Regions from separate parts of the Cellulomonas sp. ES6 genome, predicted to be linked through region 2. Evidence: riboswitches for the same ligand, from Rfam matches in the RefSeq annotation. Region 2 holds a riboswitch; the other holds the start of a gene.

Region 1 (3,387 bases), 1.5 Mb from region 2:
CCAGGCCAGGAACGTCCGCTCGTTGGCGAGCGAGAACCGGCCGTCGGGCTCGGTGCCGCGGGTGTACACGCGCCGGGGGAACCGGCGGCCGGTGGGCGCGGTCACGCCGCGGGGACCGTTCCCGGGACGCCGACGGGGGCGGGCCGTGCGCCGAACACCGCCGTCCCGACGCGCACGATGGTGGCCCCCTCGGCCACGGCGGCCTCCAGGTCCCGGCTCATGCCCATCGACAGCTCGACGGCGTCACCGGTGCCCGCCTCGCCGCTGCCGGCGACCTCGTCCCGCAGGTCGCGCAGCGCGGCGTACCCGGCGCGGACGGCCCGCTGGTCGGAGGTGTTCGCGCCCACCGTCATGAACCCGCGCAGCCGCAGCCGGTCGTGCCCCGCGACGGCGCGGACCACGTCGAGCGCGTCCTGCGGGGCGGCGCCGTGCTTGGTCGGCTCGCCGGAGACGTTGACCTGCACCAGCACGTCGAGCGTCCGGTCGTCGTCGGCGCACCGGCGCGCGAGCCGGTCGGCCAGCGCGGGGGAGTCGACGCTCTGCACGCAGGTCGCCCAGCGCAGGGCGGCGTTCACCTTGTTGGACTGCAGCGGCCCGATGAGGTGCAGCTCGGGTGCGAGGTCGGCGAGCTCCGGCCCCTTGGCGACGAGCTCCTGCACCCGGTTCTCGCCGAGCAGCACCCGGCGGGCGGCACCGGCCGTGGTGGCCGCGCCGGCGAGGTCGGCGAGCACGGCCGCGCGCACCGTCGCGGCGTCTTGGGTCTTGGTGGCCAGCAGCAGCCGGACGGCGCCGGCCGGGCGGCCCGCGGCGGACTCGGCGGCTGCGATCCGGGAGCGGACACGGGCCAGCCGCTCCGCGAGCTCGGTCGCGCCGGTCGTCATGTGCCCGACCCTATGCGCTCGCGCGCGCCGCCTCAGCCGCGCGCGATGTCCGCGACCGTGGCGGAGGTCAGCCGGATCAGGTCGTCCGGGGCCAGCTCGACGTCGAGCCCCCGGCGCCCGCCCGACACGAACACGGTGTCGAACAGCTGCACCGTCTCGTCCACGACCGTCGGGTGCGCCGACTTCTGGCCGAGCGGGGAGATGCCGCCGACCACGTACCCGGTCGCACGCTCCGCAGCGGCGGGGTCCGCCATCACGGCTTTCTTGCCACCGACGGCGTGCGCGAGCGCCTTGAGGTCGAGCTTGCCGGCGACGGGCACGACGGCCACGGTCAGTGTCCCGTCGACCGAGGCCATGAGGGTCTTGTAGACCTGCTCCGGGTCGATGCCCAGCACCTCGGCGGCCTCGAGCCCGTAGCCGACGGTGCTGCGCGGGTCGTGCTCGTAGGCGTGCGCGGTGTGCGGGACCCCGGCGGCCGCCAGCGCGACCAGCGCGGGCGTCCCGGACGGCGGCTGCTTGCGGCTCACGGGGCCAGCCTAGGGCGCGCGACCCTGCCGCCGCGGTGCTGCTACGGTGCGGAGCAGCACGGGAGTCCGGTGAGCCGGGCTGAGAGGGAGTACTCGAACTCCGACCGTTGAACCTGATCTGGGTCATGCCAGCGCAGGGAGCGACATCGCAGGATGCCGGGCACCCGTCCGCCGTCCTCCCGTGCTGATCCGACCAGCACAGGAGGACGCATGATCCCGGCACCGTCGTCGACACCCACCCGGCCCGCGGAGGCCGCCGACCTGGTCGCCGACCCGCTCCGGTTCGGGGTGGGTGCCCGCGTCACCGTCGCCGTGATGTCCGACCGGTACGCCGACACGATCCTCGGGGTGCTCGGCTCGGTGGCGACGGACGGCCTGCTCGTCGAGACGGGCGACGTCAGCACCTACGTCGGTGGCGACGAGGCGGACCTGCTCCGGTACCTCACGGACCTCGTGGACGCGGTGGCCGCCACCGGCGAGCACGCCGCCGTCACGCTGCACCTGTCGCGCGGCTGCCCGGGCGAGGTGCGCTGCGCCCTGCCGGGCGGAGCGGGCCCGCGGGCCGTCGCGCTGCCACCGGGCCGGCGCACCGGCCGACCCGGCGTGGCGGAGTGGGCGCTCTACCCCCTGGCCGACGACGTCCGCGCCGGGGTCGTGCCCGACCACATGCGGGACATCGAGGCGGCGATCGACCTGGCCCGGGCGAGCGGCACCTTCCGGGGGTCCGCGCACTTCGTCACGCGGCTCGAGGGCGACGTCGGCGCGCTCGTCGAGACGGTGGTCGGCGCGTGGGCGCGCGTGGGGTGCGGCGTGCAGCACGTGACGAGCCACGTCACGTTCTCGCTCAACAGCCCGACCCGGACCCGTGGCTGACGGCGCCCCGCGCGGGCGGCGCCGCGAGCCGCTCGCGCTGAAGGACATCGTGCTGATGGTCGTGCTCGGGGTGGTGTTCGGGTTCCTGTACTGGGCGCTCGTCCAGGCGTGGAACGGCCTCGCGGTGCTCATGGGGCCCGCGGGCGACCTCGCGCAGCACGTGCTGCTGGGCGGGTGGCTGCTGGTGGCGCCGGTCGCCCTCGCGATCATCCGGCGACCCGGCGTGGGGATCCTCGCCGAGGTGATCGCCTCCGTGGTGGAGGTGGTGTTCCTCGGGTCGCCGGTCGGGCCGCTGCTGGTCGTCGCCGCGCTGCTGCAGGGCCTGGGCAGCGAGATCCCGTTCGCGCTCGGCCGGTACCGCCGGTTCGGCTGGGGCCGGTTCGCCGCCTCCGGGCTGCTCGGCGCCACGCTGGTGTTCGCCTGGTCGGCGTTCCGGTTCGGCTGGTACGGGCAGGACGTGCTGGTGCTGCGGCTCGTGCTCCAGGCCGTGTCCGGCGTCGTGCTGGGCGGCCTGCTGGCCAAGGTCGTCGTCGACGCGCTGCACCGCACCGGGGTGCTCGACGGCTTCGCGATCGGGCGCGCCGCGGCCGCCGGCCGCCCGGTGCTCGAGCGCCGTGCGGGCTGAGGAGGACGTGGAGACGCCGGCGACGCCCGCGCCCGCGCCCGTGCTCGAGGTGGCCGGGCTCGAGGCCGTGCTGGACGGCGGCGCCGGGATCGGCCCGGTCGACCTGCGGCTCGCGCCGGGGGAGCAGGTGCTCGTGCTCGGGCCGTCGGGTGCGGGCAAGTCGACGCTGCTGCGCTGCCTGCACGGCGCGGTGCCGCACGCCGTGCCCGCGCGCGTCGAGGGGCGGGTCGTCGTCGCCGGCCGCGCGGTCGCGGAGCACGGCGTCGCGGCGCTCGCGGACGTGGTCGGCGTGCTCGCGCAGGACCCCGAGACGGGTGTCTGCCTGGCGGACGTCGCGGACGAGGTCGCGTTCCCGCTGGAGAACCTCGGGACGTCCCCGGCCGCGATCGGGCCCGCGGTCGAGGCGGCGCTCGGTGCGGCCGGCGCCGGTCACCTGGCGGGGCGGCGCACGGACGCCCTGTCGGGCGGCGAGCTCCAGCGG
Region 2 (3,387 bases):
CCCCGGCGGTGTGCCGTCACCGGCGGAACAGCGCCGCCCAGAGGAAGTCCTCGCCGAACGTCGCCGGGTCGCCGGACCGCATGCGGCGCAGCTCCACCTCGTCCAGCCAGCCGAACGCGCGCCGCAGGTCGTCGGCGCCGTAGGCGAGCCCACCGCCGAGCCCGCCCTCGCGGTACAGGTCGGCGTCGTCCGCCTCGGTGCCGCCGCGCCCGTCGTGCCCGGTCGCGAAGCAGGCCAGGCCGAACCGCCCGCCGGGGCGCACCGTCCGCTCCAGCAGCCCGCGGTACGTCAGCCGGCGGTGCGGCGGCAGGTGGTGGAAGCAGCCGGAGTCGTAGACCAGGTCGTACTGCTCCGCCGGCGGCTGCCACGTGAGGACGTCGGCGCGGGCGAACCGGACGTCGACGCCGGCCTCGTCGGCCCGCTCCCGTCCCCAGTCCAGCGCCGCCTGCGAGAGATCGAGCGCGTCGACGGTGCAGCCCTGCTGCGCGAGCCAGACGGCGTTGCGGCCGGGCCCGCAGCCGAGCTCCAGCACCCGGGTGCCCGGACCGAGGGGCAGCCGGCCGTCGGCGTGCCACGCCACCAGGCTCTCGTCCGGGGCCCAGCGGAAGAACGGCACGCCCCGGCCGCGGTCGGCGTAGAACCGGTCCCAGAAGTCCGCGCCGCCCCGGTCCGACCACCGGTCGGCCTGCTCGGCGAACAGGTGGTCCATGAGGTCGAGCACGTCGTCGACGGTCTGGACACAGCGGCGTGCGGGCCGGGCTGGCGTCGCGGGCATGGCGGGCTGACCTGCGCATTCGTCGGCGAGCGGGACGCTCGAGCCTAGCGGGGCGCAGGTCGGCCGGAGGGGGACCTCCGTGCCTGGTCAGGCGTGCGGCAGGTGCCGGTTCCTGTCGACGCGCTGCACGAACTTCTTGGTCCCGCGCGTGGCGAACACCCGCGCCAGCGTCACGGCGCCGGCGGTGATCACGGAGGCCGCGACCACCTCGCCGATGCGGATGTCGTCGGCGTCGTCCTCCGGCTTCGGCGGCTTGTGGCCGACGGCGGCCTTCCAGGCGGCGTCCACGGCCTTCCCGGCGAGCCACGCGACCGCGCCCGCCACCACCAGGCCGGTGATCTTCGCGAACGTGGACTGGGTCTCCTCGTCGGCCACGGTTCCTCCTGCTGCGTCGGTGCGGTGTCGTGCGGGCGCGTGCGTGCTGCGCCCCACGCTAGCCCCGCGGGTGCCGCACCGCAGGTCACCCGGGCGCACGCAGTCGCGCGGGGGCGGCGGCTGGGGGCGTCGGGGACGGCGGTGTAGGGTCGGCCCCGAACGACAGGGGAGCGTCCCGGACCGCCGCCGCGAGGTGGCGCCCGACCGACGCTGAGAGTGCGGACGGAACCGCAGACCCTCGCACCTGATCCGGTTAGCACCGGCGTAGGGAGTCGGGATCTCAGTCGCCTCGTGTCGTCGGCACGGGTGCGGCAGCGCGCGCGGGCGGACGACGCGCGGCGACCCCCTCGGTTGCACATCGAGGAGGACGCATGGCGCGCACGCGCGCAGCACGCCGGACCATCCGGCACACCGCGGCCCTGGGGGTCGCGGCCCTGGCCCTCACGGCCTGCTCGGCCACCGGCGGGTCGCCGTCCGGCGGGTCCGCGGGCGGGGACGGCACGGCGGGCGGGTCGGTCACGCTGGTCACCCACGACTCGTTCCACGTCAGCGACGGGCTGCTCGAGCAGTTCGAGGCGGACACCGGGCTGACCGTCACGCAGGTCGCGCCCGGTGACGGCGGGGCGCTGGTGAACCAGCTCATCTTGACCAAGGACGCCCCGCTGGGCGACGTCGTCTACGGGATCGACAACACGTTCGCGTCGCGGGCGATCGACGAGGGCGTGCTGGAGCCCTACACGTCGCAGGTGCCGGCGGCAGCCGACGCGGAGCCGTACGCCCCCGACGACTCGGGGTCGCTGACCGCCGTCGACCTCGGCGACGTGTGCCTCAACGTGGACCACGCCTGGTTCGCCGACCGGGACGTCCCGGAGCCGGCGACGCTCGCGGACCTGACGGACCCCGCGTACCGGGACCTGACCGTCGTGACGAACGCCGCGACGTCCAGTCCCGGGCTGGCGTTCCTGCTGGCGACCGTCGGGGCGTTCGGCGAGGACGGCTGGCAGCAGTACTGGCGTGACCTCACGGCGAACGGCCTGAAGGTCGCGGAGGGCTGGTCGGACGCGTACTACACCGACTTCTCCGGCGGGGGCGGCGGCGGCTCCCGGCCGATCGCGCTGTCCTACGCGTCGTCGCCGCCCGAGACGATCCCCGAGGGCGGCGGCGAGCCGACCACCGGCGCGCTGCTCGGCACCTGCTTCCGGCAGGTCGAGTACGCCGGCGTCCTCGCGGGCGCGCAGAACCCCGAGGGCGCGCGCCGGCTGGTGGACTGGCTGCTGTCGGACGCGGTGCAGGCCGACATCCCCGGGTCGATGTACATGTACCCGGTGAGCTCGGCGGTGGACCTGCCGGAGGACTGGGCGCAGTGGGCGCCGCTGGCCGACGAGCCGTACACCGTGCCGCTCGACGAGATCGCGGCGAACCGGGAGACGTGGGTCCGTGAGTGGACGGACCTGGTGACGGGCTGACGTCGTGACCCGCCCGCTGACGCACCCGTCCCCGACCGGCTCCGGCCGGCCGGGGACGGGGGCGCGCGCGACCCCTCCGGAGGTCCCCGCGCCGCCCCCGGCCGCGCCCACCGCGCCCACCGCCCCCGGACGCGGCTGGGCGGTCGCGCGCGGGACGGCGTGGGCGGTGGCGGCCGCGGTGCCGCTGCTGTTCCTCGGGGTGTTCTTCGCGTGGCCCGTGCTGACGCTCGTCGGGCGCGGCCTCGTCGCCGACGGGTCGCTGGACCTGTCCGGGTTCGCGGAGGTGCTCGGGCGGCCGCGGACCTGGCGGATCGTCGGGCTGACGCTGGCGCAGGCGACCCTCGGCACGGTGATCTCGGTGCTGCTGGGCGTGCCAGGTGCGGCGGTGCTGTACCGCAGCCGGTTCCCGGGGCGGGGGGTGCTGCGCGCGCTCGTCACCGTGCCGTTCGTGCTGCCGACCGTCGTGGTGGGGGTGGCGTTCCGGGCGCTGCTGCGCGACAACGGGCCGCTCGGGTTCCTGCACCTCGACGGGACGTTCGCCGCGATCGTCGCGGCGCTGGTGTTCTTCAACTACGCGGTGGTCGTGCGGACCGTCGGGGGCCTGTGGGAGCGCCTGGACCCGCGGCCCGAGCAGGCCGCCCGGTCGCTCGGCGCGTCGCCCGCGCGCGCGTTCCTCACCGTGACGCTGCCCGCGCTGACCCCCGCCCTCACGTCCGCCGCGTCGCTGGTGTTCCTGTTCTGCGCGACGGCGTTCGGGACGGTGCTGGTGCT

What was found. A riboswitch is a leader RNA that binds a small molecule or an ion and turns the genes downstream of it on or off. The one in region 2 is predicted to bind thiamine pyrophosphate.
Region 1: another riboswitch for thiamine pyrophosphate. It lies ahead of P9841_RS04905 (YkoF family thiamine/hydroxymethylpyrimidine-binding protein); the one in region 2 lies ahead of P9841_RS11930 (thiamine ABC transporter substrate-binding protein).

What each region holds. Positions count from the first base shown of each region.
Region 1 is NZ_CP125655.1:1,028,903-1,032,289, reverse strand. It holds gene P9841_RS04920 (YidH family protein) at 1-105, opposite strand, end outside; gene P9841_RS04915 (YggS family pyridoxal phosphate-dependent enzyme) at 102-881, opposite strand; gene ybaK (Cys-tRNA(Pro) deacylase) at 914-1,408, opposite strand; TPP riboswitch at 1,457-1,565, shown strand; gene P9841_RS04905 (YkoF family thiamine/hydroxymethylpyrimidine-binding protein) at 1,619-2,281, shown strand; gene P9841_RS04900 (ECF transporter S component) at 2,274-2,906, shown strand; gene P9841_RS04895 (ABC transporter ATP-binding protein) at 2,914-3,387, shown strand, end outside.
Region 2 is NZ_CP125655.1:2,565,036-2,568,422, forward strand. It holds gene P9841_RS11920 (SAM-dependent methyltransferase) at 17-775, opposite strand; gene P9841_RS11925 (DUF4235 domain-containing protein) at 863-1,150, opposite strand; TPP riboswitch at 1,305-1,438, shown strand; gene P9841_RS11930 (thiamine ABC transporter substrate-binding protein) at 1,522-2,616, shown strand; gene P9841_RS11935 (ABC transporter permease) at 2,621-3,387, shown strand, end outside.